Regions from separate parts of the Ensifer sp. ENS06 genome, predicted to be linked through region 2. Evidence: predicted binding sites of a transcription regulator. Region 2 holds the regulator's gene; each other region holds the start of a gene.
The links. The regulator PhoB, encoded in region 2, activates phosphate uptake and scavenging genes when phosphate is short. The targets are predictions, from matches to a motif close to TGTCATNNANCTGTCAT.
Positions count from the first base shown of each region.

Region 1: a site for PhoB is predicted at 3,537-3,553, ahead of IB279_RS21650 (DUF1045 domain-containing protein). Genes of this name have one in related genera too.
Region 3: a site for PhoB is predicted at 2,803-2,819, ahead of IB279_RS24930 (DUF1868 domain-containing protein). Genes of this name have one in related genera too.
Region 4: a site for PhoB is predicted at 3,261-3,277, ahead of IB279_RS09785 (UDP-2,3-diacylglucosamine diphosphatase). Genes of this name have one in related genera too.

Region 1 covers NZ_JACVBC010000006.1:141,770-148,988, forward strand. The annotation lists gene IB279_RS21630 (ureidoglycolate lyase) at 1-455, opposite strand, end outside; gene uraD (2-oxo-4-hydroxy-4-carboxy-5-ureidoimidazoline decarboxylase) at 552-1,055, opposite strand; gene puuE (allantoinase PuuE) at 1,055-1,984, opposite strand; gene IB279_RS21645 (NUDIX domain-containing protein) at 2,177-2,638, shown strand; gene IB279_RS21650 (DUF1045 domain-containing protein) at 2,635-3,438, opposite strand; gene IB279_RS21655 (PRC-barrel domain-containing protein) at 3,664-4,053, shown strand; gene IB279_RS21660 (FAD-binding oxidoreductase) at 4,112-5,254, opposite strand; gene mnmD (tRNA (5-methylaminomethyl-2-thiouridine)(34)-methyltransferase MnmD) at 5,294-6,010, shown strand; gene IB279_RS21670 (trimethylamine methyltransferase family protein) at 6,177-7,219, shown strand, end outside.
Region 2 covers NZ_JACVBC010000001.1:465,235-472,453, reverse strand. The annotation lists gene IB279_RS02350 (aspartate aminotransferase family protein) at 1-745, opposite strand, end outside; gene IB279_RS02345 (GcrA family cell cycle regulator) at 1,167-1,688, shown strand; gene phoB (phosphate regulon transcriptional regulator PhoB) at 1,758-2,441, opposite strand; gene phoU (phosphate signaling complex protein PhoU) at 2,644-3,357, opposite strand; gene pstB (phosphate ABC transporter ATP-binding protein PstB) at 3,408-4,223, opposite strand; gene pstA (phosphate ABC transporter permease PstA) at 4,237-5,559, opposite strand; gene pstC (phosphate ABC transporter permease subunit PstC) at 5,556-7,040, opposite strand; gene IB279_RS02315 (substrate-binding domain-containing protein) at 7,135-7,219, opposite strand, start outside.
Region 3 covers NZ_JACVBC010000008.1:180,483-187,701, forward strand. The annotation lists gene hisC (histidinol-phosphate transaminase) at 1-928, opposite strand, end outside; gene IB279_RS24920 (polyprenyl synthetase family protein) at 933-1,847, opposite strand; gene mtgA (monofunctional biosynthetic peptidoglycan transglycosylase) at 1,993-2,766, shown strand; gene IB279_RS24930 (DUF1868 domain-containing protein) at 2,869-3,603, shown strand; gene IB279_RS24935 (glutathione S-transferase family protein) at 3,600-4,247, shown strand; gene rpmF (50S ribosomal protein L32) at 4,393-4,578, shown strand; gene IB279_RS24945 (membrane protein) at 4,736-5,137, shown strand; gene phaR (polyhydroxyalkanoate synthesis repressor PhaR) at 5,232-5,810, opposite strand; gene IB279_RS24955 (acetyl-CoA C-acetyltransferase) at 6,034-7,215, shown strand.
Region 4 covers NZ_JACVBC010000002.1:139,534-146,752, forward strand. The annotation lists gene dgcA (N-acetyl-D-Glu racemase DgcA) at 117-1,100, shown strand; gene IB279_RS09780 (MFS transporter) at 1,052-2,272, opposite strand; gene IB279_RS09785 (UDP-2,3-diacylglucosamine diphosphatase) at 2,370-3,209, opposite strand; gene IB279_RS09790 (NADP-dependent malic enzyme) at 3,382-5,694, shown strand; gene IB279_RS09795 (LuxR family transcriptional regulator) at 5,965-6,702, shown strand; gene IB279_RS09800 (acyl-homoserine-lactone synthase) at 6,843-7,219, shown strand, end outside.

The sequences.
Region 1 (7,219 bases), on a different contig from region 2:
TCCTCGAGATTGTTGCCCGGCCCTTCGCGGTCGACGATGAGGAAATCGCTGACGGCGCCGACGGACATCAGCGGGTGGTGCCAGACATTGCGGCCGTAGTTGACGCCCTGCCGGCCGTTCGCCTGGAAAACGCGCGGCGTGCCCGGGCGCCCGTCCTCGTCGTCCGCCACCACGACGAGCCATGGGCGGTCGTCGAGCGGCGAAAAGCTCTGGCTGCCGAGCGGGTGGCGCTCCATCATCGTCACCGAATAGGGGAAAGACCGCGGCTGGCCGCGGAAGATGTTGATGATGACATTAGCGCCGTCGCCGACGACATCGGCACGCGCAAGACCGTGGAAACGTTCCGTGTTGCCGCCGTTGATGTGGCGCATCGTTGCCGGATCGGCTTCGATGATGGTGCCGAAGGGAGCGAAGGCCTCGCGTGTCAGCGGTTCGATTTTGAGCAGGCGCGACATTATGCGGAGACCTCGCAAGACGATTTTGCGCTTGCGGATCTCCGATCCAGTTCGAGGGCCCTCCTCATGAGCGGGGACAGGCATCGAACGGTTTTGTCAGGCATTTTCGTCTCCAGGAATCATCGACTGCAGGCGCAGGCGGGCGATTTTCTCGACCTGTGCGCAAGCGGTTTCAAATTCCTCTTCGGGCGAATTGTCAATGCGGCTTTGGAAGGAGGCAAGAATTTGCCCCTTGGTCAGCCCCTTCACCGCGATGATGAAGGGGAAGCCGAATTTTTTCGTGTAGGCGTCGTTGAGCGCGGTGAAGCGCTCATGCTCCTCTGGTGTCAGCCGGTCGAGGCCGGCAGACGCCTGCTCCGCCGTCGAGTCCGCCGTCAGCTTACCGGCGATCGCCAGCTTGCCGGCAAGATCGGGGTGCGCGCGCAGCACCTGCATCTTCTCGCGCGGCAGCGCCGTGCGAAAGGCCTGGCAGAGCGCCGAATGCACCGTGCCCGCCGTCAGCCCGGTCGCCGCGGCTCGGTCGTAGGCGCGTTCGGCAACCCAGGGCGAGTGCTCGAACACGCCACCGAAACGGGCAACGAAGGCATCACGGTCGGTCATCAGAGCGCCCCTTCCGGCTTGTGGTGCTGGTACCAATGGTTGGCGATGTCGATGCGACGCGGCACCCAGACCTTGTCGTGCGACATGACGTAGTCGATGAAGCGCGCGAGCGCAGCAGCGCGGCCCGGGCGGCCGACGAGACGGCAGTGAAGGCCGATATTCATCATCTTGGCGTCGCCCTGGCGACCTTCCTCGTAGAGCACGTCAAATGTGTCCTTGAGGTAGCTGAAGAACTGGTCGCCGCTGTTAAAGCCCTGCGGCGTCGCAAAGCGCATGTCGTTGGCATCAAGCGTATAGGGAATGATCAGGTGCGGCTTGTCGGCCGAAAGACCCGGCACCCAGTAGGGCAGTTCGTCGGCGTAGCTGTCGCAGGAGTAAAGGAACCCGCCCTCCTCCAGCACCAGCTTCAGCGTATTGGCCGAAGGCTTGCCCTGGTAGATGCCGAGCGGCCGCTCGCCGGTGAGCTCCGTGTGCAGGCGGACGACCTCGCGGATATGCTCGCGTTCGACCTCTTCCGGCACGTCCTTGTATTCCAGCCAGCGCAGACCGTGGCTGGCGATTTCCCAGCCGGCTTCCTTCATGGCAGCGACCGCTTCCGGATTGCGCGCCATGGCCTGCGTCACGCCATAGACGGTCAGCGGGACGTTGCGGCTGGTGAACATGCGCCACAGCCGCCAGAAGCCGGAACGGGCACCGTATTCGTAGATCGATTCCATGTTGAGGTTACGCTGGCCAGCCCAGGGCTGCGCGCCGACAATTTCCGACAGCAGGCACTCGGACGCTGGGTCGCCATCGAGAATGCAGCTTTCGCCGCCCTCTTCGTAGTTCAGCACGAACTGCACAGCGATGCGCGCATCGCCCGGCCAGTTTGCCTTCGGCGGATTGCGGCCGTAGCCAACGAGGTCGCGCGGATACTTAGTCTCAGACATCAAATCACCCTTCGAATTTTTAGGAACGGTATCACCGCCGACCGGATTGTCGATACCGAAATGACGTGAGGCAGGGCAGCGGCAGCGCCACGGCCCTGACGGAAATTACCAGAAAAATTCGGCTGAGCCCGAGGTTGAGAGATTTTTCGAAACAGCGTTGAATGGATCGGCAAGGACAACGGCCCTCTTTAGATGAAATCCTACATTCAAGCGCTCCGCGAAAAAGTCGGTTCCGGCCTGCTTCTCTGCCCGTCAGTGGCGGCCGTCATTGTCGATTCCGATGGCCGGGTCCTCTTGCAGGAGAAAGCAAGTGGCGAAGGCTGGAGCCTGCCGGCCGGCGCGATCGAGCCGGGCGAGACGCCTGTCGATGCGGTCATCCGCGAGGTCATGGAAGAAACCGGCTATCCAGTCTCGGTCGAGCGGATACTGGGCGTCTTCGGCGGAGAAGCGTTTCGCTACACCTACCCGAACGGCGACCACGTCGAATATGTGGTTACCCTCTATCGATGCCGGATCGTCGGTTCCCAGCAGCCGATCACCGATGGCGAAACGAAGTCGCTGCGCTACTTCGCGCCGGCGGACATGCCGGCCCTCGGCCTGCCCTATCCGAAAGCGCTGCTCTTTGCAGCTTCGCCCGCGTCCGTTTCCGGTTAGCGCTGCGCCATCAGCGCAGCGACGATCAGCGGCAGCGGCCGGACCGCGCCTTGCGGCGCCAGCGACGGATCGGCGGCGGCCCGCTTCGCCCGCTCTGCTCGCGTGTTCGTCGAGATCTTGCCGAGCGGGTGCTGTGAATGCACCCGCATGGGTGCGCCCGTCTCCTGCTCGACAAACAGCGCAAGGCTGCCGATCGAAAGCGGTTTTGATAGGCAGGGCTCGAACAGGTCACGGAGCGGCGCCTCGACCCGCCGCATCGCGTCTGGCGCAAGCGGACCGGTCAGCATCATGTGGAAACGGTATTCGTCCATCACATGCGGATCGCCCCAACGGTGCAGGTTGGAGAACTGTGGGGCGGTCAGCCGGTCCGGATCGGAGCGCTCGATCTCGTCTTCGCTGAGCGGCGCGCGGAAGACGTCGAACTCCTGGATGACGTTGGCCGCAAGCAGATGCATGGCCGTGCTCGGCACCTGCGGCATCAGCCCGAAGCATCGGCCGATGCGGGCGACCTCCAGGCGATCGATTTCGAACGGAGTCTGGGCGCCGGCAAAATGCATCAGCGCCTTCAGAAGCTTCGGTTCCGTCATGTCCGGATGCAGGCGGAACGGCGACATCATCACTGCATGAAAGCCGAAGCGTCGCGGAACCGCCGTGTGATAGGCGACATCCGCGGCGCTCAAGCCCGCGACCGACGGCAATTCGGCAGGTTCCCCGGAATAGACATTGCGCCCCAGCCAGCTTGCAGCGGTCGCGGAAAGCGGGTCGGCCATCGGCGGCGTAAAACAAATGGCATAGCGCATCGGCTGGCTCCGGGTATCCGTCAGCGCAGGATGAGCAAAAGCTGCGGTTTTCCGCCCTCACCCCGACTTGTCCAATGGCCGCGTCTTAGGTGATTTGCGTGACAGATTGACGAAGTCGGCCGGGGATGAGCGCGGCAGCGGTGCGAACGTCGCCCCTCGTTTTTCGAAACCATCCGGCCCATCGCCCGTTTCTAAAAGGTAGGAAAACAAGGATGGAGAAGAAGCGTGACCTATCACAATGCGAACCTTCAGGACGCCCGGATCAAGGAGACCCACGACCTGATCGCAAGCGACAAGGTTGAAGGCACGAGGGTCTATGGCCCCGACGACAAACACATCGGCTCGATCGAGCGCGTGATCATCGAGAAGCGCAGCGGGCGCGTCGCCTATGCGGTGCTTGGATTCGGCGGTTTTCTCGGCCTCGGCGAAGACCACTATCCATTGCCTTGGGCAAAGCTGGCCTATGACGAGAAGCTCGGCGGCTATCGCACGGATGTGACTCGCGATCAGGTCGAAAACGCGCCGAAATATCACGGCACCGAAGAATACGACTGGAACGCGGAAAACGGACGCCGTGTCTACGACTACTACGGCGTGCCGCCCTACTGGATGTAATGCCTGACTTTCGATCTTTCGGGTCCCGCCGCGGGCGGGGCCCTTCGCATGTCCGGCCCTAAAGACGTTTCTCGCGAAGTGCGGTTATGTGATTCCGGCAGAAGAAAGAATCGGGAATATCGATCGCCGGAGAACCGGCGATCTCTTCGACGACGAAACGCGCCAGGCGGTGGGCGATGCCGAAGCTCACCTTGAACCCGCCGGTCAGGACCGAGACGTTCGGATGGTCCGGATGCCGGCCTGCCATCGGCTCGCGCCCCGTCGCTTTCGGGCGCAACCCTGCCCATCGCTCCACCACCTCGGCACCCGCCAGGCGCGGCGCGAGCGCTACGGCGCGCCGAAGCAGCTCATCCAGCTGCTCGTCCGTCGACAGGGGATCGGCAAAACTGTTTTCGCTGGTGCTGCCGACCGCCACATGGCCGTCGTCATGGGCAATAATGTAGACGCCGTCGGCAAAGATCACCGGAAGCGCCGGATCGATGTCCGCCCGCAGCAGTGCCGCCTGCCCCTTGACAGCCGTGCCGCTCGTTTCCGCCAGCGGCACCGACACGTCGTCGATCAGTTGAAAACTGCCGACGCCGGCCGCGATGATGCAATGCTCGAAATCGATACGGGTGCCATCGTCGAGTTCGGCCCGGCCGTGTTCCGGCTCGATCCGGCGCACGCCCCTGCCCTCGTCTAAATAGGCGTTCGGTGCCTGCAGGAGCGCTGTGCGGAGCGCAGCAAGCATGCGACGCGGCGAAACCCGTGCGGCGAGCGTGTCGAAGACCATGCCATGCGCCGCCGCGGCAGCACCCGGCCAGCCCTCGGGCCCGTCGTCCTTCACGTGCCAGTGGAACTGCCTGTCGGCCGCGCGCCAATGGCTCCGTGCATCCTGCTCGTGCCGGAGGGCGATATCGCGCAGGTGAGGCTTGGCAAGCGGGATCAAACGACCCGTCCGCCGATAGCCGGTCGAAAGGCCTGTCTCCGCCTCGAGCGCCGCGATCTCTTCCTCGAGCGTCACAAGCGCGTCGAATTGGAACTGCTTCTTATCGTTCCAGCGATCCGGCATATGCGGCATGAGCGCGCCCAAAAGGCCACCGCTGGCACCTGCGCCGATCGCTTGTTGCTCGACGACCCGCACGGTCATGCCCCTGCGCGTGGCGCAAATGGCGGCCCACAGCCCCATGATGCCGCCGCCGACGACCAAAAGCTCGCTCATCGATTGACCTTCTCCGGCCGGCGGATTATCGCCTTGGCCATGACAGGATCCGCAGACCCGATCGAGCCCCCGGCGCACCAGAACCTTGATTGGCACGAGGGCGATATGCCCTATTCCCGGGAGTTTGGCGATCACTTTTATTGCCGCACCGACGGGCGGCTGGAGTGCGGCCACGTCTTCCTGTCGGGCAACGGCCTGCCCGATCGTTGGGTCGGTGCGGGCACCTTCCGCATCGGCGAACTCGGCTTCGGTACCGGGCTCAATTTCTGCGAGACGTGGCGCCAGTGGAAGATGACCGCGGCCGCTGGCGACCAGCTGCAGTTCGTGTCCTTCGAACGCTTTCCGATGGCGGCCGAAGAGATTTCGCGCGCCCTCAGCCATTGGCCGGAGATCGACACGGAGCGCCAGGCGCTGGCCTCGCGCTGGCCGGTCGAGCCTGATGGTGATGTCCAGATCGACTTTGGTGACGGCGTCAGCCTCACGGTCGTCTGCGGCGCGGCACTCGGCGGCGTCGCCCGCGCTGAAGACCCGTTCGAAGCCTGGTATCTCGACGGCTTCGCGCCGTCGCGCAATCCCGACATGTGGTCGGAGGACCTGATGCGGCTGGTCTTCGAAAAGACCACGCCCGGCGGCAGCTTCGCCACCTATGCCGCCGCCGGTTTCGTCCGACGCAATTTGCAGGCCGCAGGCTTTGCCGTCGAGAAGCGCAAGGGTTTTGCCGGCAAACGCGAGATGTTGCGGGGCGACCGAGCCTAGCGCTCGTCGCGATTGCGGCCTGTCTTGAACGGTTGCGCCACCCGACTGCAGAAATGCGTCAGCGCAAGCGTTTTACTCCACAAGAGAACTGAACTGTCGCAAATGGCGGGCCATCGCCGTCTCGAATCTGCGACACACTCCCCATCGGCAACACGGTGGGTCTTTCATGAACGACGATCAGTTTCCCGATGCAGCAACCGGCGACGCAGCCTCGACGCCGCTGGAGCGCCGACGCCGCCCGGGCGGGCGCAGCGCCGAGCGTGTGCGCAAGTCTCCCGGCGGGAAATATCTCAATCTTGTCAATACGCTGGCGAAATCCACCGTACTTTCGGATGATGCGCTTGAATCGGTGCATGAGGCATCGCTGACGATCCTCGAAGAGATCGGCATGGACGTTATCCTGCCGGAGGCGCGCGAGCGGATGAAGGCGGCTGGCGCCGACGTGACGCCCGGCACCGACCGGGTGCGCTTCGACCGCGGTCTGATCATGGACATGATCGCCTCTGTTCCTCCGGCCTTCACCATGCACGCCCGCAACCCGGCCCGCAATGTCGCGATCGGCGGCAACAATCTGGTGTTCGCCCAGATCGCCAGCGCGCCGTTCGTCGCAGACCGGGACGGCGGCCGCCGCACCGGCAACCAGGAAGATTACCGCAAGCTGGTGAAGCTCGCGCAGTCCTATGACATCGTCCACACGACCGGCGGCTATCCGGTCGAGCCGGTCGACATCCATGCCTCGGTGCGCCACCTCGATTGCCTCTCCGACATGGTGAAGCTCACCGACAAGGTGTTCCACGTCTATTCGCTGGGCAAGCAGCGCAACACCGACGGCATCGAGATCGCCCGCATCGGCCGTGGCATCACGATGGAGCAGATGGAGCGCGAGCCGTCGCTCTTCACCATCATCAACACCTCCTCGCCGCTCCGGCTCGACGGGCCGATGCTGCAGGGCATCATCGAGATGTCCTCGCGCAACCAGGTGGTGGTCGTCACGCCCTTCACGCTCGCCGGCGCCATGGCGCCGGTGACGATCGCCGGTGCGCTCGTCCAGCAGAACGCCGAAGCGCTCTGCGGCATCGCCTTCACCCAGATGGTCAGGCGCGGCGCACCTGTGATGTATGGCGGCTTCACCTCCAACGTCGACATGAAGACCGGAGCGCCCGCCTTCGGCACGCCGGAATACATGAAGGCGGTGGTCGCCGGGGGCCA
Region 2 (7,219 bases):
CGCCGATACCCTTGGCGACCGCCATGATATCCGGGCGGATATCCGCCCATTCATAGGCAAACAGCTTGCCGGTACGGCCGACGCCGGTCTGGACCTCGTCGAGGATCAAGAGCAGGCCGAACTCGTCGCAGAGCGCGCGCAGTTCCTGCATGAATTCCTTGGTCGCCGGACGGATGCCGCCCTCGCCCTGGATCGGCTCGATCAGGATCGCTGCGGTTTCCTCGGTGATCGCATTCTTGACCGCGGCGATGTCGCCGAACGGAACCTGGTAGAAGCCCGGCGCCTTCGGCCCGAAACCTTCGATGTATTTCTGCTGACCACCGGCGGCGATCGTCGCGATCGTGCGGCCGTGGAAGGCGCCTTCGAAGGTGATGACGTGGAACTTCTCCGGGTGGCCCTTGGAGAAGTGGTAACGCCGTGCCGTCTTGATGGCGCATTCCAGCGCTTCCGCGCCCGAATTGGTGAAGAAGACCTTGTCGGCAAAGGTCACCGCCGTCAGCCGGCGGCCGAGGCTTTCCTGGCCCGCAATTTCATAAAGGTTGGACAGGTGCCAGACCTTGTCGGCCTGCGCCTTCAGCGCTTCGACCAGGTGCGGGTGCGCGTGGCCGAGCGAGTTCACGGCAACGCCGGCACCGAAATCGAGATAACGCGTACCGTCTTCAGCGATCAGCCAGGCGCCCTCTCCTCGCTCGAAACGCAACGGCGCGCGCATGTAGGTATCGTAAAGCGGCGTGGTTGCAGTCATGCGAGGCTCTCCTTCACTCCAGATCGACATCGATCCCGCGCCTCACGCGGGCCGATAAAAATCAAAAATGCCGCCTTTCGGCGGCGCAGGCACTATTCCCATTTCGCGCTGCAATGTCAACAAAACCAAGCCTTGCAGCGCAACATGAAGGGTCGATTCCTGGCAGCAGAAAAATCGTCCGGGAGGGCTTGCAAAAATGCAACGCTGGCCGAGCAAGTTGGGGAAAACTACGAAATCGATTCGGCCTGATTCCTGGGACTCTTGCCACAGAGTCCAGCGGTCAGTACGTTAACATTCAATTACTAGACGCATGCGGCGGACCTAGTCACCAAAAGAGTTATCGCGTTTGCAACCCCGGGGTTTAGCCGGGGTGCGGTGAGGGATTCTGCCATCCCCAACGCTGAGAACGGAGAGTGCAGAAATGAACTGGACTGACGAGCGGGTGGAGAAACTGAAGAAGCTTTGGTCCGAGGGCCTGAGCGCAAGCCAGATCGCGGCGCAGCTCGGCGGCGTCAGCCGTAACGCTGTCATCGGCAAGGTTCACCGCCTGAGCCTGCCAGGTCGCGCCAAGGCCGGCGGCAGCACCACGACGGCAGCCCGTCCGAAGCGCCCGACTTCGGCACCGCGCGCACCGAACTACGCTTCGCGCGTTTCGACCCGCCCGGTTGCACGCGCGGCCGGCGCTGTCGTTCTCAAGGAAGAAATCGAAGTCGATCTCGTTGCCGAGCAGGATTTCAGCACCCGCACCGACGTTGTCGTGCCGATGTCGCGCCGCCTCGAGCTGACCCAGCTCACCGAGCGCACCTGCAAGTGGCCGATCGGCGACCCGCTGAAGGAAGAGTTTCACTTCTGCGGCAACGATTCCCCGGAAGCCTCGCCTTACTGCACCTTCCATGCTCGGCTGGCCTACCAGCCGTCGGGGGAGCGCCGCAGGGCTCGCTAAGAAGCTGGACCGCATTGATAAAGGAAGGGGCCGATCGGCCCCTTTTTTTGTTGGCGACTTTCAGACCGCTCAGCTTTCGAGCGAATAGCCGGCGCCGCGAACGGTGCGGATCACGTCGGGCATGTTCGAGAAGTTCAGAGCCTTGCGCAGACGACCGACATGCACGTCGACGGTTCGCTCGTCGACATAGATGTCATGCCCCCAGACGCCATCCAGAAGCTGCGAGCGAGAGAAGACGCGGCCCGGCGAGGACATGAGGAACTCCAGAAGACGGAACTCGGTCGGGCCGAGGCGCACTTCGCGGCTGCGGCGATGAACGCGGTGGGTCTCGCGGTCGAGTTCGATGTCGCCGCAGCGAAGCAGCGTCGAGAGCACCTCGGGCTTTGCCCGGCGCAGCATCGCCTTGACGCGCGCCATCAGCTCCGGCGTCGAGAAGGGCTTGACCACGTAGTCGTCGGCACCCGTCGCCAGACCCCGGACGCGCTCGCTTTCCTCGCCGCGCGCCGTCAGCATGATGATCGGCAGACGTTCGGTCTCCGGACGCTGGCGCAGCCGACGGCAAAGTTCAATGCCGGAAACACCGGGCAGCATCCAGTCGAGGATAAGCAGGTCGGGCAGCCGCTCCTGAAGCCGGATCTCCGCCTCGTCGCCCCGCAGGATCGTATCGACGTCGAAGCCCTCGGCTTCCAGATTGTAACGCAGCAGAACGCTCAGCGCCTCTTCGTCTTCGACTACGGCGATTTTTGGCAACATCAGGTAACGTCTCCTTACCGCGGGCGGCCTTTGGGCTCATCGGCCCGGCCGGCGCTCAGACACTCTAAATCTGGAGCACATCCGCCGTTTTCAAAGGCGGGGCGAAAACCGCATGCTTCAGATACAGGAATTCGGGGCCGCGACCGAAGCCGCGACCGGATCAGATTTCAAAGGGCATGCATGCTTACGGCGCGCTTGGCGCTCAGTCGTTGACCGAGCCCAGCGTCGACGTGGTGTCATCCTTCGGACGCTCGCCTTCCGGCTGAGCACCCGTCGCCATGTAATAGATCGTCTCAGCGATATTGGTCGCGTGGTCGCCGATGCGCTCGATGTTCTTGGCGCAGAACAGAAGATGCGTGCAGGGCGTGATGTTGCGCGGATCTTCCATCATGTAGGTCAAGAGCTCGCGGAACAGCGAGGTGTAGATCGCGTCGATCTCCTCGTCACGCTCGCGGATGCTGTTGGCCTTTTCCGGCGAGCGCGAGGCGTAGACGTCGAGCACTTCCTTGAGCTGGACGAGAGCGAGCTCTGCCAGATGCTCGAGGCCACGGGCGAGCTTGCGCGGAATGCCGGAGCCGGCGACCGCGATCACGCGCTTGGCGGTGTTCTTGCCGAGGTCGCCGACGCGTTCCAGATCGGAGGCGATGCGGATCGACCCCATGATCTCACGCAGGTCGGCGGCGACCGGCTGACGCTTGGCGATCGTGACGATCGCCTTCTCACCGATCTGGCGCTCGGCGTCGTCGAGGACGGTGTCGTCCGAGATCACCTTCTGTGCGAGAGCCAGGTCGGAGTTGACCAGCGCGCGAACGGACTCGGCGACCATCTGTTCGGCGAGGCCGCCCATCTCCGAGATGCGGCGCGTCAGGTACTTCAGTTCTTCGTCATAGGCGGACATGATATGCATGGACATGATCGTCGATCCTTACGGGCGCTTTGCAGTTACTGTTGCAGCCTTATGCGGCCTCAGCCGAAGCGGCCCATGATGTAATCCTGGGTGCGCTGGTCATCCGGATTGGTGAACATCTTGTCGGTGTCGTTCTCCTCGACGAGATTGCCGAGGTGGAACATGGCGGTGCGCTGCGAAACGCGGGCGGCCTGCTGCATCGAGTGGGTCACGATGACGATCGTGAAGTTCGTGCGCAGCTCGTGGATGAGCTCTTCGACCTTGGCGGTCGCGATCGGATCGAGAGCCGAGCACGGCTCGTCCATGAGGATGACTTCCGGGCTGACGGCGACGGCACGCGCGATGCAGAGGCGCTGCTGCTGACCACCGGAAAGGCCGGTGCCGGGCTCCTGCAGACGATCCTTTACCTCGTTCCACAGACCGGCCTTCTGCAGGCTGGTCTCGACCACTTCGTCAAAGTCGGCCTTGGTGCGGGCAAGGCCGTGAATCCGCGGGCCGTAGGCGACGTTGTCGTAGATCGACTTCGGGAACGGGTTCGGCTTCTGGAAGACCATGCCGACGCGGGCGCGAAGCTCGACGACGTCGATCGTCGGGTCGTAGATGTCGTCCTCGTCGAGCGTGATCTTGCCGGTGACGCGGCAGTTCTCGATCGTGTCGTTCATGCGGTTCAGCGTGCGCAGGAAGGTCGACTTGCCGCAACCCGAAGGACCGATCAGCGCCGTGACCGTGTTCTCGCGGATGTTGAGGTTGACGTCGAAAAGCGCACGCTTCTCGCCGTAATAGACCGACACATCCTTGCCGATCATCTTGTAGGGCACGGTGTTCATTTTCTGATCCAGAGCCTTCTCGACTGCTGCTTCTGACATGATGTTCATAGTAATTACCTCACTACCAGCGGCGCTCAAAGCGACGTCGCAACAGAATGGCTCCAAGGTTCATGACGACCAGGAAGATGAGAAGAATGATGATTGCGCCGGAGGTGCGCTCGACGAAGGCGCGTTCCGCCTCGTTGGCCCACATGTAGATCTGCACCGGCAGTGCCGTCGACGGTTCCATAGGCGAACCGGGAAAATCGACGACGAAGGCGACCATGCCGATCAGGAGCAGCGGCGCGGTTTCACCAAGCGCGTGGGCAAGACCGATGATGGTGCCGGTCAGGATGCCCGGCATCGCCAGCGGCAGCACGTGGTGGAAGATGGTCTGCATCTTCGACGCACCGAGACCGAGGGCCGCCGAGCGGATCGACGGCGGGACCGCCTTCAACGCCGCACGGGTGGCGATGATGATCGTCGGCAGGGTCATCAACGTCAGCACGAAGCCACCGACGACGGCTGCCGAGCGCGGCATGCCGGCGAAGTTGATGAAGACGGCGAGACCCAGGAGGCCGTAGACGATCGACGGAACGGCCGCGAGGTTGTTGATGTTGACCTCGATCAGGTCGGTCAGCCGGTTCTTCGGCGCAAACTCCTCGAGGTAGATCGAGGCGGCGACGCCGATCGGAAGCGACAGCACCAGCACGATCAGCATCATGTAGAGCGAGCCGAGGGCAGCGACGCCGACGCCTGCCGCTTCGGGACGGCTGGAGGCGCCGAAGGTGAAGATGCCGGTGTTGAAGCTCTTCTTCAGGATGCCGGCGCTCGCCAGCTCGTTCATCCAGGTGACCTGCTGGTCCTTGACCTTGCGCTTGCCCTCATCGACCGAGAGATCGATCTGGCCCTTGAAGGCGGAGTCGATGTTGGCCTCGGCCAGCAGCGTGACAGGAACCGTCTTGCCGATGATCGACGGGTCGGCGGCGACCATGTCGCGCAGGAGCGTGCGGGAGCTCGCGGAAACCATGTCGGTCGCCTGCTTAACCTGCGGCCGCTTGGTGGCGTCGATGCCGAGCTGCTTGACGAGCGCGTCGCGCACCAACAGCGGATAGTTGGCGGTCATCAGCACCTTGCCGTCGGTCGCGCGTTCGCCTTTGGGGTCAATGACCTTTTCGGTGAATTCGATCGGCAGCGTAATCGTCGTCTGCTGGAATGCGGTGTAGCCGTTGGAAAAGACGGTCCACAGCAGCAATGCCAGGAAGAAGAGACCGGTGCTGATCGCGGCCATGCCGTAGAAGCGGAACCGGCGTTCGGCAGCATAGCGACGCTTGATGCCGATATCGCGCTTGGCGGATGCGGGACGGGCGGAGATCCGGACGGTCGGGGAAGCGATGTCGGTCATTCGTACTGTTCCCGGTATTTGCGCACGATGTAGAGCGCGTAAATGTTGAGGCCGAGCGTGATGACGAAGAGCGTGATGCCGAGTGCGAAGGCCACCAGCGTCTGCGGCGAGGTGAACTCGAGGTCACCTGTCAGCTGGTTGACGATCTTAACGGTCACCGTCGTCATCGGCTCGAAGGGATTGATCTGCATGCGGGCCGCCACACCGGCTGCCAGCACCACGATCATGGTCTCGCCGACGGCGCGCGAGGCGGTGAGCAGCAGCGCGCCGACGATGCCCGGGAGGGCTGCCGGAAGGATGACCTTCTTGACCGTCTCCGAGCGGGTGGCGCCAAGGCCGAGCGAGCCGTCACGAAGTGCCCGCGGCACCTGGGTGATGATGTCGTCCGACAGCGACGACACGAATGGGATCAGCATGATGCCCATGACGATGCCCGCCGTCAGAACGCTCTGTGCCTGGATGAAGTTCTGGTAGTTGCCGGTCATGAGACCGTTCATCTGGGCGGAGATGTCACGCAGGAACGGGCCAACGGTCACCAGCGCAAAGAAACCGTAGACGATGGTCGGGATGCCGGCGAGCACTTCGAGCAGCGGCTTTGCGGTCGAACGCAGGCGCGGGCTTGCATATTCCGCCATGTAGATCGCCGCGAAGAGGCCGATCGGCACCGCAAACAGCATGGCGACGAAGGCGATGTAGAGCGTGCCGGCAAGAAGCGGGATGAGGCCGAACTGGCCCGAAGCGCCGCCGCTGCCAGCAGCGGCAAACCGCGGATCCCAGACCGTGCCGAAGAAGAACTCGAACGGCGAGACCATGGTGAAGAAGCGTCCGGCTTCCGACAGCATCGAGGCGACGATGCCGACCGTCGTCAGGATGGCGATGGAGGACGCGACGATCAGCGAGCCGAGAATGACCCGCTCGACCTGGTTGCGGGCGCGGAAGCGGGTCGCGACGTTGCGGATGGCGTAGACGCCGCCGGCAATCGCGATCAGCAGAACGGCGACCGTCATCAGCCAGCGGTTGGTCGCGGTCATCGCGTTGAAGTGCTTGGCGACGGCGACCATGTAGGGATCGCCTTCGCCAGCAAGGGCAACGCCCTTGGACGCGAGCGTCGCGCGAAGATTGGCGGAGCCGCTCTCAAGGGCTGCGAGTTCCTCGCCGCTCAGGCGCAGAAGGCCACCGGCAACGGATTTGACCTGACCGAGCGCGAGCTGCACGGCGGCAGGGCCCTGGCTCTGGACGGTATCCGGCAAGGCCGCGCGCGTGCTTCCGTCGATATAGACGGGAGCGGCGAACAGCCAGGTGCCGAGAACGAGTGCGGCCGGAAGCATCGCCCAGATGGCGACGTAGCTACCGTGATAGCCCGGCAGAGAATGAAGGTTGGAGAGCTTGCCGCCGGACTGCGCCAGCGAACGGGCGCGGCCTGCAAAATAAGCAATGAAACCAATAACAATAATGAGCAAAAGAAGGAGCGAAGTACTCATCCGCACGTCTCCCCGGCATCGCCCGTCATGGGTGCCGGCAAATCGAATGAAGGCATGCCCCGGCGCGAAGACATCGCGCCGGGGCTTGTCATTATCAGAGCATGTTGCCGGCAGAGAAAGCCTTGCGGATTTCTTCGCGCTCAGCGTCCGGAGCCGCAACGAGGCCGTATTCGGCGAGC
Region 3 (7,219 bases), on a different contig from region 2:
CCTTCATCAGCGTTTCTCCGCGATGGCCGGGATGCCGTGCGAAAACGAAGTTTGCCGACGAAGGCAGCACCTCGAAGCCGCGCGCTGTCAGTTCGGCCGTGAGCCGGTCGCGCGACGCGATGATCTTGGCGCGAGTGTCCTCGAACCAGGCTTCATCCTCGATCGCGGCGATGGCGCCGGCCTGGGCCGGGCGGCCGAGCGGATAGGAGTTGAAGCTGTCCTTCACCCGCTCCAGCGCCTCGATCAGCGGGCGCTGGCCAATGGCGAAGCCGACGCGCAAGCCCGCAAGTGCGCGCGACTTGGAGAAGGTCTGGACGACCAAGAGGTTCTCGTATTTCGAAACCAGTTCTGCGGCCGACTGGCCGCCGAAATCGACATAGGCCTCGTCGATGACGACGGGCTGGTCCGGATGGCTTGCGACCAGCCGCTCGATGTCGGCGAGCGGCAAAGCGATGCCGGTCGGGGCATTCGGGTTCGGCAGGATGATCGCGCCGCAGGGCCGGTCGTAGTCGGCGAGATCGATCTCGAAGCGATCGCTGAGCGGGATCTCGACCGTGTCGATCTCGAAGAGCCGCGCATAGGTCGAATAGAAGCTGTAGGAGATATCCGGATAGAGCAGCGGCGCGTCGTGCTTCAGCAAGCCGGCGAAGATGTGCGCCAGCACCTCGTCCGAGCCGTTGCCGACGAAGACTTCTTCGGCGGTCACGCCATAGCGTACGGCGATGGCCTGGCGCAGCTTCAGCGCCAGCGGGTCCGGATAAAGGCGAAGATCGCTGCTCGCTGCCGCGGCGATCGCGTCGAGCACCTTCTCAGACGGACCGTAGGGGCATTCGTTGGTGTTGAGCTTCACCAGGTTGGCGATGCGCGGCTGTTCGCCAGGCACGTAGGGCTTCAGCTTGGAGACGATCGGCGACCAGTATTTGCTCATGGATCTAGCTCCTGCGATTGGCGATGAAACGGGCGGCTTCGACGAGAATGGCCGAGCGCGCTCCATAGGGCGCAAGCAGCGCTTCGGCTTCGACGACCAGTTGCTCCAGCCGGTCTTCCGCCCAGGTCTGGCCGTTGAGCGCGACCAGCGTGCCCTTGCCACGGGCGGCGTCCTTGCCGGTTGCCTTGCCCATGGTCTCCGCATCCGCGGTAAGGTCGAGCAGGTCGTCGGCAAGCTGGAAGGCAAGGCCGATCTTTTCGCCGAAGGCGCGAAGCCGCGCGCGGTCCTCCTTCGCGGCGCCGGCGACGATGGCGCCAGCCTCGCAGGCAAATCGGATCAGGGCACCTGTCTTCATCGCCTGCAGCGTGACGATCCCGGCCTCGTCCGGTGGCGACTTTTCCGCGGCCAGGTCGAGCGCCTGTCCGCCGGCCATGCCACCGTGGCCGGCGGCGCGTCCGAGCGCCAGGACCAGCTCCACCTTCTGCGCATCCGAAAGCGCTGTTTCGGGTGCTGCGATGATGTCGAAGGCAAAGGTCAGCAGGCTGTCGCCGGCAAGAATCGCCGTCGCCTCGTCGAAGGCCCTGTGCACGGTCGGCTGGCCGCGGCGCATGTCGTCGTCGTCCATCGCCGGCAGGTCGTCATGGACCAGCGAATAGCAATGCACGCATTCGAGTGCCGCGCCGACGCGCAAGGCCGCATCGCGATTGCCGCCGAGCAGATCGGCGCATTCGATCACCAGGAAGGGGCGCAGACGCTTGCCGCCGTTCAGCACGCCGTGGCGCATGGCCGCGAGCAGGTTTGCCGGCCGGGCGATTTCGTCGGCTTCCGTCGTCTGGCCGAGCAGACGTTCCAGCAGACCCTCGACGGTGCGGGCATTGGTGGCGAGGCGACGGGTAAAAGGCGATGTGTCCTGGCTCATGCGCGCTCTTTGACATGGGCGAAGAGGGCTTTCAACGGGGATTCGTGTCGCAGCCGCGCGCTTTCCCTGGGACAGCCTTCTCCGCGCCTTGCCTTTTGCCAGAAAGCCCGTTCAACTCTGCCTGCGCATGCACTAAGAGAAGCGGATGGACAGCGAGGTGAACAGTCAGGCCGCGAACGTCGTTCCGGAAGCGCGCGAGGAGGGCGAATTGCCTTCCAGTCGCTGGTCTTCGCTTCGCCGGACGTTGCGCACGCGTCGCCGCCAGATCGTCCTGGCTGTTCTGGGCTTTCTCGTCCTTCCTTACGCGCTGATCGTTCTCTACCTGGTGGAGTTCATCCATCCCGTCTCGACGCTCATGCTGCGCGATCTCGTGCTGCTGCGCGGCTACGATCGGCAATGGGTCGAGTTCGATGATATCGCCCCGGTTCTGGTGCAGTCGGTGATGATGTCGGAGGACGGGCAGTTTTGCGCGCATGACGGCGTCGACTGGGGCCAGATGCGGGGCGTGGTCGAGGATGCGCTCGAAGGGGAATCGACCCGCGGCGCGAGCACCATTCCGATGCAGACGGTCAAGAACCTCTATCTCTGGAACGGTCGCTCCTTCCTGCGCAAGGGCATGGAACTGCCGCTGGCGGTCGCCGCCGACTTCGTGTGGAGCAAGCGGCGGATGATGGAGATCTATCTGAACATCGCCGAATGGGGCGACGGGATCTATGGTATCGAGGCGGCCGCCCGCCATCATTTCGGGGTTTCGGCGTCGAAGCTCTCGCGCCGGCAGGCGGCGCTGCTTGCGGTGTCGCTGCCCAATCCGAAGGAGCGCAACGCCGGAAAACCAGGCCGCGGTCTCAAGCGTCTGGCGAACCTGATCGAGCGCCGCGCCAGCCGCTCCGGCGGTTACATCACCTGCCTTTATAATTAGGATCAGACCTTTTCATTGGATGGGCTCGTCGGGCGATGTCATGCTCGCGTTGTAGAGTTCTGCCATCTGGGCCTCTCTCCCTTCGAAAGGCCCGATTGCTCCATGACCTTGATTTCCCCCTCGCTTCTCGCCCTTGGCCGCAGCGCCAACGATGCCCCGCCGAGACATCTCGGAACGCGCTACAACACCGAAGGCCAGTTCCTTTCGGAACCGGGCAACACGGTTGTGTCTCACGTTGCCGCCGGATCGCCGTCCGAGGCCGCCGTGCTTGCGGTGCGCGACCGGGTGATGGCGATGCCCGAGGCGGGGCAGTTCGCCTTTACCCACCCGTCCAGCCTGCACATGACGATCTTCCAGGGCATCATCGAACACCGCCGGAAGCTCCCTTACTGGCCGGCCGACATGCCGCTCGATACGCCGATCGAGGTGATGACGGCGCACTATTGCGAACGGCTTGCGCATTTTGCGCCGCTGGAGCAGTTCCGCGCCCGCGTGACCGAGATCACGCCGACGGGCCTTGCGCTCGAAGGCGACGGTGCCGCCGACCGCGCCTGTCTCAAGGCCTGGCGCGACGCTTTCGCGGAAGCCTTCGGCTATCGCCATCCGGATCATGACGACTACCAATTCCACATCACCTATGCTTACCCCGTCGACTGGCTCGACGATGCGGCGCTGCCGCGCTGGCAGGCGATGCTGGACGAGCAGCTCGCTTTTCTGCGCGAGCAGGCGCCGGTGATCGCGCTCGATCCGCCGGCCTTCTGCTCGTTCGAGGACATGAACCATTTCGAGGAACTGATCGTTTTCTCGGAGAGACCAGCAATCAAGGAACAGAAATGACCGGACTTACACTCTATGTCGGCAACAAGAACTATTCGTCCTGGTCGATGCGGCCATGGATCGCGATGACGGCAGTCGGCATCGATTTCTCGGACGTGGTCATTCCGTTCGATTTCGCCGCCGGCAATCCGGAGATCCGGGCGATCTCGCCGACCGGAAAGGTGCCGCTGCTGCGCCACGGGGACCTGCTTATCTGGGAATCGCTGGCGATCATCGAATATGTCGCCGAACTCTTTCCCGACGCCGGGCTGTGGCCGGCCGACCCTCAGGCGCGCGCCCGGGCGCGCAGCTATTCGATGGAGATGCTGTCCGGTTTTCGCGCTCTGCGTGGTGCCTGCCCGATGAACATCCGTCGGCCAAAGCAGGCGCTGGACGTTGGCGCGGACGTCCGCGCGGACGTGGCACGTATCGAGCAGATCTGGACGGAGGCGCTTGCGCGTTCCGGTGGCCCGTTCCTCTTCGGGTCCTTCAGCGCGGCCGATGCGATGTACGCGCCTGTGGTTAACCGCTTCGACGTCTACGATCTCGTTGCGGATCGAGAAACGCTCGGCTACATGAACCGCGTGAAGGCACATCCGGCGTTCCTGAAATGGGAGGAGGCCGCCCGCGCAGAGCCGTGGGTCGTCGCCGAAGACGAGGTCTGAAAAGGTCGAGTCGAAAAATTGCCCGTGGGGACTGGTCAAACGGCAGTTGTCCATGTATAAGCGCGCCAAATTTCCGTGATTAACATCTGTTTTACACGGCCATTTCGGCTGCTGAACAGTGTTTGCCCGATAAGTGGAGAATGAAATGGCTGTACCTAAAAGAAAAACGAGCCCGTCCAAGCGTGGCATGCGCCGTTCGGCTGACGCTCTGAAGACCCCGACCTACGTCGAAGACAAGAACTCCGGCGAACTGCGTCGCCCGCACCACATCGACCTGAAGACCGGCATGTACCGTGGCCGTCAGGTTCTGACCCCGAAGGAAAGCGCATAAGCGTTTCCGTTCGCGGATTAGGTTCAAAGGGCTGGCTCTGCCGGCCCTTTTGTTTTGCATCTGACATGATCTTGCTTGGACGCCGTGGTATCGCTGGCGCCTTGCGTGACGACGCCGCATATACATGGTCCACCATAAACGCGGTCAAGGAGTTCTGATGCTTGCTGCCATACCGCTGCTGATCCTACCTTTTGCAATCTACAATCTCGCGATGATCGGAATGTTCGGCGGCCTCGCCGGCCTGAACGCCGACATGGTGTCGCTCTCCATGCTATCAGGCGCGACCTGGACGATGCGCTTCGGCGACCTTCTGATCGTCGGCGCCCTGCTGCTGCTCTTCGTCGAATTGCTGAAAGCGACGCGCACGAGCAGCCGCGCACTGATGGATCATCTGCTCTCGATGATCCTGTTCATCGTCTTTTTGATCGAATTTCTGCTGCTCGCACCGGCGGCAACGCAGCTCTTCTTCATCCTGATGACCATCAGCTTCATCGATGTTATCGCCGGCTTTGCCGTGTCGATGCGGTCGGCCGGCCGGGACGTGTCGATCGGCCTCTAGGTCCAGACGGTTCGGGGCGACGCCGCCCCGATTTCCGCGATCTCTGTTCAGGTGAGGTGAAGGCAGGAACCGTATTCCTGCCTGGTGGTCCTGCTTAGCCGAGATTGTCGAGCTTGGTCTGGAGCGCGCGAAGCTGCTCCTTCAGCTCGTCGATATCCTTGGCTTCGGCCTTCTTTGTTTCCTTCACGGGCGGCGCGGTGATGAAGGGCGAAAACATCTGCATGGCCTGATGGAACATCTCGGTGTTGCGACGCACCTGCTCTTCGACAAGTTGCAGCGGAACCTGCAGGTTTTTGCCGAGCGGCGTGTCGCCGAAGGCCTTGTTGATCTGCTCGCGCATCTGCGACTGCTGCTCGGTGAAAGCCTGCATCGAGTGTTCGAGATAGCTCGGCACCACCATCTGCATCTGGTCGCCGTAGAACGAGATCAGCTGGCGCAGGAAGGAGATCGGCAGCAGCGTGTTGCCGGTCTTGGACTCCTGCTCGAAGATGATCTGCGTCAGCACGGAATGGGTGATGTCCTCGCCGGATTTTGCATCCTGAACGATGAAGTCCTCACCCTTCTTCACCATCACAGCCAGGTCGTCGAGCGTGACATAGGTGCTGGTCCCGGTGTTGTAGAGCCGCCGGTTCGCATATTTTTTGATAACGATCTGGCCTTCGTGCTTCGCCATCAGGGTCTCCTCTCCCCCATCATCCCGTCTTTATTGCGTTTTTCAGAGTATCCGCAAAAGCGCGCCGCTGACAATGTCTTTGTGCGTTGCGGCGACGCAAGTGCAAAATCTTGCGGTTGCGTTTTAGGTGACGCTTTTGTGGCACTGCATCAAGGCGTTTGACTTGCGTCGCGCGCTTTGCCAGTCTGCCTGCATTAGGCAAGAAGATCTGAGGAAACGTCCCATGAGCAATCCCTCCATCGTGATCGCCAGCGCCGGCCGCACCGCGGTCGGTTCCTTCAACGGTGCCTTTGGCAATACGCCGGCGCACGAACTTGGCGCTGCCGTCATCAAGGGCGTGCTCGAGCGCGCAGGCGTCGAGGCTGCCGAGGTCGACGAGGTGATCCTCGGCCAGGTGCTGCAGGCAGGCGAAGGCCAGAACCCGGCGCGCCAGGCGGCGATGAAGGCGGGCGTTCCTCAGGAAAAGACCGCCTGGGGCATGAACCAGCTCTGCGGCTCGGGCCTGCGCGCCGTCGCGCTCGGCATGCAGCAGATTGCAACCGGTGATGCTGAGATCATCGTCGCCGGCGGCATGGAGTCCATGTCGATGGCGCCGCATTGCTCGCATCTTCGCGGCGGCGTGAAGATGGGCGACTTCAAGATGATCGACACGATGATCAAGGACGGCCTGACCGACGCCTTCTACGGTTATCACATGGGCATCACCGCCGAGAACGTCGCTCGCCAGTGGCAGCTCAGCCGCGAGGAGCAGGATGCGTTCGCGCTCGCCTCGCAGAACAAGGCCGAAGCCGCCCAGAAGGCCGGGCGCTTTGCCGACGAGATCATTCCCTTCATCGTCAAGGGTCGCAAGGGCGACGTCACCGTCGACCAGGACGAATATATCCGCCATGGCGCAACGCTCGATCAGATGACGAAGCTGCGCCCCGCCTTCGACAAGGAAGGCACGGTCACCGCCGGCAACGCTTCCGGCCTCAATGACGGCGCCGCAGCCACCCTGCTGATGACCGAGGCGCAGGCCTCCAAGCGCGGCATCCAGCCGCTCGCCCGTATCGTTTCCTGGGCAACCGCCGGCGTCGATCCGCAGGTCATGGGCACCGGCCCGATCCCGGCGTCGCGCAAGGCGTTGGCAAGGGCCGGCTGGGCGATCGGCGATGTCGAACTGGTGGAAGCCAACGAAGCCTTCGCTGCCCAGGCCTGCGCGGTCAATAAAGACCTCGGCTGGGATCCGTCGATCGTCAACGTCAATGGCGGCGCGATCGCCATCGGTCACCCGATCGGCGCTTCCGGCGCCCGCGTGCTCAACACGCTGCTGTTCGAAATGAAGCGCCGCGGCGTTTCCAAGGGGCTTGCAACCCTCTGCATCGGCGGCGGCATGGGCGTCGCCATGTGCGTCGAGCGGCTCTGATCGG
Region 4 (7,219 bases), on a different contig from region 2:
GCTGTGTAAAGATTCGTAAATCCTTCCACCGTCATAACGGCTCGCACCTTTGCTGTCACCCGAACGTTGCGGCGCTATGACGCCGGGCCAACAGATTACCTGCCGGAGACGCTTTCATGTCACTTTCCCTCGATGCCACCGTGGAACATTTCCCGATTGCGGGCACGTTTACGATCTCGCGCGGCTCCAAGACGACGGCAAGCGTCGTCACTTGCCGCATCGCAGACGATGTCCATACGGGCTCCGGCGAATGCGTTCCCTACGGCCGCTACGGCGAGACAATCGACACGGTGCTCGCCGAAATCGCCGCCATCCGCCACCACATCGAGGCCGGGCTCAGCCGCGCCGACCTGCAGCGCGAGATGAAGCCGGGTGCTGCCCGCAACGCCGTCGATTGCGCGCTGTGGGATCTGGAAGCAAAGCAGAAAAACAAGTCGGCCCATGTTCTTGCCGGCATTTCTTCACCGGAAGCATTGACCACGGCCTATACGCTTTCGCTTGCCGAGCCCGACGCGATGCGCGAGCAGGCCGCCAAATATGCCCACCGCGCGCTCCTCAAGGTCAAGGTCGGCACGTCGGATGATGCTGCCCGCATCCGTGCGGTGCGCGCCGGCGCACCGGAAAGCCGCATCATCCTCGACGCCAACGAGGGCTGGACGCCCGAAACGCTTGCCTATCACTTTGCGATCTGCGCCGAGGAACGGATCGACCTGATCGAGCAACCGCTTCCCGCTGGCCGCGACGAGGCGTTGGCAACGATCGCCCGTCCCGTTCCGATCTGCGCTGATGAAAGCGTGCACGCGACCGGCGACCTCGCTGCTCTCGTCGGGCGTTACGACGCCGTCAACATCAAGCTCGACAAGACCGGCGGCCTGACCGAGGCACTGCGCATGCGCGATGAGGCGGTCTCGCTCGGGCTCAAGGTCATGGTCGGCTGCATGGTCGGCAGTTCGCTCGCGATGGCGCCGGCGATCCTGGTGGCTCAAGGCGCGGATTTCGTCGATCTCGACGGGCCGCTGCTGCTGGCGCAGGATCGCGAGCCCGGCCTGCGCTACGAGGCGTCGCTTGTCTTCCCGCCGGAGCCGCGCCTCTGGGGTTGAAGATACCAGGCAGCGACGGCAAAGCAGCAGCCGGCAAAGGCGACGACCGACATTGAATAGAAGCCGTTCACCCCGTACCAGGCGTAGAAATAGCCGGACAGGAACGTGAAGATCGCGGTGAAGATACCGGTATAGAAGAAGTAGAGCCCCTGCGCCGACGCTTCCTGTGATTCCACCACCCGCTCGACCAGCTTGTGCTGCATGCCGGTGTGCATGATCGCATAGGTGAAGGCGTGGAAGCACTGCAGGATGAAATAGCCGCTGAAGCCGAGATCCATCGGGAAGATGATCCAGCGCACCACGGCGAGAAAGCAGCCGGACAGGATCATCACCCAGACGCTGAAACGGCGGCTGATCGCCTTGGCGAAGATGAACATCGTCACTTCCGCCGCGACGCCCGCGCTCCAGAGCAGGCCGATCTCGGTACCGCTGTAGCCGATGTGCTGCCAATAGATCGCCGAGAAGGCAAAGAGCATCGCGTGGCTGGCGTTGACCAGCGTCACCCCGATCAGCAGCAACTGCAGGTCGAGCTGCCGCAGCGACTTCGGCGGCGGCTCCGTCAATGCCGTGATCGGTGACGGCCGCCGCGGCTTGCCGACTCGTGGCGCGGCATAGGCCATGATGATCGTCAGGCCGAAGCCGATCGCCATCGCCGGCAGCACCATGTCGCTGCCGAAGATGCCCACCATCCAGCCGCCGAGCATCGTCGCGCCGATGAAGGCGACCGAGCCCCAGAGCCGCATATGGGCGTAGTCGAAGCCCCAGCGCCGCACGCCTGAAAGCGCGATCGCCTCGACGATCGGCACATAGGGAGAATAGACGGCCGACTGCAGCGTATAGATCAGCAGCACCGGCCAGAATTCGCGGAAATAGAACAGAACCACGGCCGTTGCGAGCGACAGGAAACCGGACCAGATCAGGACGATCGCCCGCTCGCCGAGCCTATCGGCAATGACGCCGGCGATCGGCGCCGTGATGACGCGCACGAACATCGGCAACGCCAGAACGACGCCGATCTCGAAGTCGCTCATCGACAGCGTGCTCAGCCACATCGGGAAATATGGCATCGCGAAGCCGTTGACGATCAGCGGCGCACAGAAGAGCAAAGCAATGCGAAGCGCAAAATGGCGCGGCGGAGGGCCCACATAGGCGGGCGCTTGGAAGGGAATCATCGTCTGACCTGATGGCTGTGCCCAATCTCTAGCACGAGCCGGGCGCCCCTCGCCATAACCTAGTTTTCGCGACAGTAATATCGCTGCGCCGCGAAGGTCAGGCCGCGCGCTGGGTCAGCAGTTGGGCGAGCAGTTTGTCCGCTTCACCAGAGGCTTCGCCTTCGCTGGCGCCACCGCGCATCTGGTGCCAGGTGATCAGTTCCATCGTGCCGTCGTGGTGCTCGGCAATCGCCGTGCAGCTTTCCACCCAGTCGCCGGTGTTGATGTAGCGGATGTCGCCGATCTCCTCGATGACAGCATGGTGGATATGACCACAGATCACGCCCTGCGCATCGTGACGGCGCGCCTCCTCGGCGACCACCTTCTGGAACTCGCCGATGAAGTTGACGGCGTGCTTGACCTGAAGCTTCGCCCAGGACGAGAACGACCAATAGGGCATGCCGAGACGTCGGCGGACCGCAGCAAGCCCGATATTGATGGCGATCGCCGTGTCGTAGGCCCAATCGCCGAGATAGGCGAGCACGCGGGCGTTGCGCACGACGACGTCGAATTCGTCGCCGTGCAGCACGAGATATTTACGGCCGTCGGCCCCCTCGTGCATGTAGCGTTGCGCCACCTCGATGCCGCCGAAATGCACGCCCGGAAAGTCGCGCAGGAATTCATCGTGATTACCGGGGATGTAAACGATGCGGGCGCCCTTGCGCGCCTTGCGCAGGAGCTTTTGCACCACGTCGTTGCAGTTCTGCGGCCAGTACCAGCTGCGCTTCAGCCGCCATCCGTCGACGATGTCGCCGACCAGAACGATCGTCTCCGCTTCATGATGCCGCAGGAAGTCGAGCAGGTAGTCGGTCTTGGCGGCCTTCGAGCCGAGATGGACGTCCGAGATGAACAACGTCCTGAGCTTTCGTACGGAGTTGTCTTGCTGCGCCGCCATCATGCGAGCCTCGTCTTCAGGTTATGCTTTCTGCCTTCGTGAAACCAGACTCGTGTTTCAGGAAGATGACATCAACATTGCGTCACCGGTTCCCCCGCGAAATCAACACTGCAAAACTGTACCTCGCTTCGAATTCATGCCAAAAGGCACGACCACGAATGAGGAATGTGAGAGCATGAATACGGGCGACAAGACGAAATCCCATACCGGTCCGGCCAGCGGCGACATCGACCAGCAGGCCCTTTTCTTCCACCGTTACCCACGCCCGGGAAAGCTCGAAATCCAGCCCACCAAGCCGCTTGGCAACCAGCGCGACCTGGCGCTTGCCTATTCGCCAGGGGTTGCAGCCCCCTGCATCGCCATTCGTGACAATCCGGAAACAGCCGCCGATTACACAGCGCGCGCCAACCTGGTCGCGGTCATCTCCAACGGCACGGCCGTCCTCGGTCTCGGCAATATCGGTCCGCTGGCTTCCAAGCCCGTCATGGAGGGCAAGGCCGTCCTCTTCAAGAAGTTTGCCGGCATCGACGTCTTCGACATCGAAATCGACGCGTCGAGCATCGAGCGCATGGTCGACGTAATCTCGGCGCTCGAGCCGACCTTCGGCGGCATCAACCTTGAAGACATCAAGGCGCCCGAATGTTTCGAGGTGGAGCGGCGCCTGCGTGAAAAGATGCAGATCCCGGTCTTCCACGACGACCAGCACGGAACCGCGATCATCGTCGCCGCCGCCATCCTCAACGGCCTCGAACTCGCCGGCAAGGACATCGCGACCGCCAAGATCGTCACCTCGGGCGCAGGTGCCGCCGCACTCGCCTGTCTCAACCTTCTCGTGACGCTCGGCGCCAAGCGCGAAAACATCTGGGTCCATGACCTCGAAGGCCTCGTCTACAAGGGCCGCGAGGTACTGATGGACGAATGGAAGTCCGTCTACGAGCAGGATAGCAGCAACCGCGTGCTTGCCGACAGCATCGGCGGCGCTGACGTCTTCCTCGGCCTTTCGGCCGCCGGCGTCCTGAAGCCGGAACTGCTGGCGCAGATGGCCGAAAAGCCGCTGATCATGGCGCTCGCCAATCCGACGCCGGAAATCATGCCGGAAGCCGCCCGCCAAGCCCGTCCGGACGCGATGATCTGCACCGGCCGCTCGGACTTCCCGAACCAGGTCAACAACGTTCTCTGCTTCCCGCATATCTTCCGCGGCGCGCTCGACTGCGGCGCAAGCACGATCAACGAAGAAATGAAGATGGCGGCCGTACGCGCCATCGCCGGTCTTGCCCGCGAAGAGCCTTCCGATGTTGCCGCCCGCGCCTATTCCGGCGAGACCCCGGTCTTCGGCCCGGACTACCTGATCCCCTCGCCGTTCGATCAGCGCCTTATCCTGCGTATCGCGCCGGCGGTTGCGAAGGCAGCCGAGGAAAGCGGCGTCGCCACCCGTCCGATCCAGGACTATGACGCCTATCTCGACAAGCTGAACCGCTTCGTCTTCCGCTCGGGCTTCATCATGAAGCCCGTCTTTGCCGCCGCCAAGAACGCCCAGAAGAACCGGGTTATCTTTGCCGAAGGCGAAGACGAACGCGTGCTGCGCGCCGCCCAGGTGTTGCTCGAAGAAGGCACGGCCCGCCCGATCCTGATCGGCCGTCCGCAGATCATCGAGACGCGCCTGCGTCGCTATGGCCTGCGCATCCGTCCGGATGTCGATTTCGAGGTGGTCAACCCCGAAGGCGATCCGCGCTACCGCGACTATGTCGAGGACTATTTTGCCCTCGTCGGCCGTCTCGGCGTCATCCCGGAAGCCGCCCGCACGATCGTGCGCACCAACACGACCGTCATCGGCGCGCTCTCGGTCAAGCGCGGCGAAGCCGATGCGTTGATCTGCGGCGTCGAAGGGCGCTACAGCAAGCACCTGCGCGACGTATCGCAGATCATCGGCAAGCGCGACGGCGTGCTCGATTTCTCGGCCTTGAGCCTGCTGATCTCGCAGCGCGGCGCAACTTTCTTCACCGACACCTATGTGAGCTACTGCCCGAGCGCCGAAGAGATCGCCCAGACGACGGTCATGGCGGCACAGGAAATCCGCCGCTTCGGCATCACCCCGCGCGCCGCCCTCGTCTCGCATTCGAACTTCGGTTCGCGCGATTCGGAGAGCGCCACCAAGATGCGCACGGCGCTGCAGCTCGTGCGGGAACTCGCGCCCGATCTCGAGGTCGACGGCGAAATGCACGGCGATGCGGCGATCTCGGAAGCGTTGCGCCAGCGCGTCATGCCGGACAGCAGCCTGTCGAGCGAAGCCAACCTGCTGGTCTTCCCCAATCTCGATGCCGCCAACATCACGCTCGGTGTCGTCAAGACCATGACCGACAGCCTGCATGTCGGCCCGATCCTGCTCGGCTCGGCGCTTCCCGCCCATATCCTGTCGCCGTCCGTCACCTCACGCGGCGTCGTCAACATGGCGGCTCTGGCGGTGGTCGAAGCCAGCCATCCGGGTTGAGATGGCAACGCGGAGATCGCCACCGGTCTTCGCTGCATTCGGGCGCCATGCCGGCGCCGGCAAAACCGTATCCGGATGTCGCGCCTGCTTCAGGCGCGGCATCGCTGGTTTTGCAGATCACCCGCGAATCAGCCCCTGTCACGCGGCCGATCGACGACTACAATCAAGGCGTGCACAATTGGTATTACACACCAATCGGGAAAGTTTGCGCTGGACAAAAGGTGAACCTCTAACCATGCTGGGGCCTCGGACGAGATTCGGTGTTGTGGCATGACTGAGCAGCAGGCTGTCCTCGACATGCTGGAAATCCTGGAATGTGGCGGCTGTGTCGAGCCCGCTCATTTCTTCACATTGATGCGTCGAACCTTCCGCATTGCCCATCTTCTCTATCTCGAAGCGGAGCCCTATGCGGACGAGCTCAAGGTTTGCCGGCTGCATCACACCTTCGGCGCCTACGCTGCCGAGATTTACCATGCCCGCAGCCTTCACCGGATCGATCCGATCCTGAAGCTGGCGCTTGGCGGCGTGCGGCCGGTGGAATGGACGATGGCGCGGCATCGCTTCCCGGAATGCGAACCGTTGTTCCAGGCAGCCCAGGAAATCGGCATATCCACTGAGGGCGTCGCCTTGCCATTGCCCTCGCCCGCCGGGCGCATGGCGTTGCTCGCAATCAACGTCAACATGACAGCCGGCGAATGGACGACCTATCGCCGCCATCACCTGCGCGATTTCCAGCTGGCCGCCAATCTCTTCCATGCCGCCATGCTGGAGCACGGCGCCATGGCCGGCAGCATTTCGACCCGAGAGATGCGGTTGACCGGCCGCGAGACCGAGGTCCTGACCTGGGCCGCCGCCGGCAAGAGCTATTGGGAAATCGCCACGATCCTCGGCATTTCCGAGCGCACCGTGCGCTTCTTCATGACCAATGCGCGACGCAAGCTGAATGTCGTTTCCAACACTCAGGCTGTGGCACAGGCCGTACGACACGCTCTGATACCCTCCGTTTGACACCCGACAATACGCCTCCACCGAAACCCCTCGAAATCTAGTGGCAAATATCGCGCATTTGAACTGTCGCTAGCGACAGTTACGCAACCGCCGCGAGCCTGACAGCATCGCCCCATCCCCAAACTCGGATGGAGAAAACGATGATCAGGATCCTGAACGGAAAGACCCGCGCACAACACCCGGCGGCCGTCGACGACATGTTCCGGTTGCGCAAGCGCGTCTTCCACGACTTCCTGAAATGGGACGTGCAGACCGAAGGCGACTGGGAAATCGACAACTACGACCAGGCAAACCCGCTCTACGTCCTGTCCTATGCGCCCGATACCGGCCGGCTGCGCGGCGCGCTTCGCCTCCTACCGACACTCGGCCCAAACATGCTGGACGATACCTTCCCGATCCTGCTTGGCGATAATCCGGAAATCCGCAGCGCTTCGGTCTGGGAATCCAGCCGCTTCTGCATCGAGCCCGAGATCTCGCAGGACCGCGCGTCGAACCAGGTGACGGTCGCGGCCGCCGA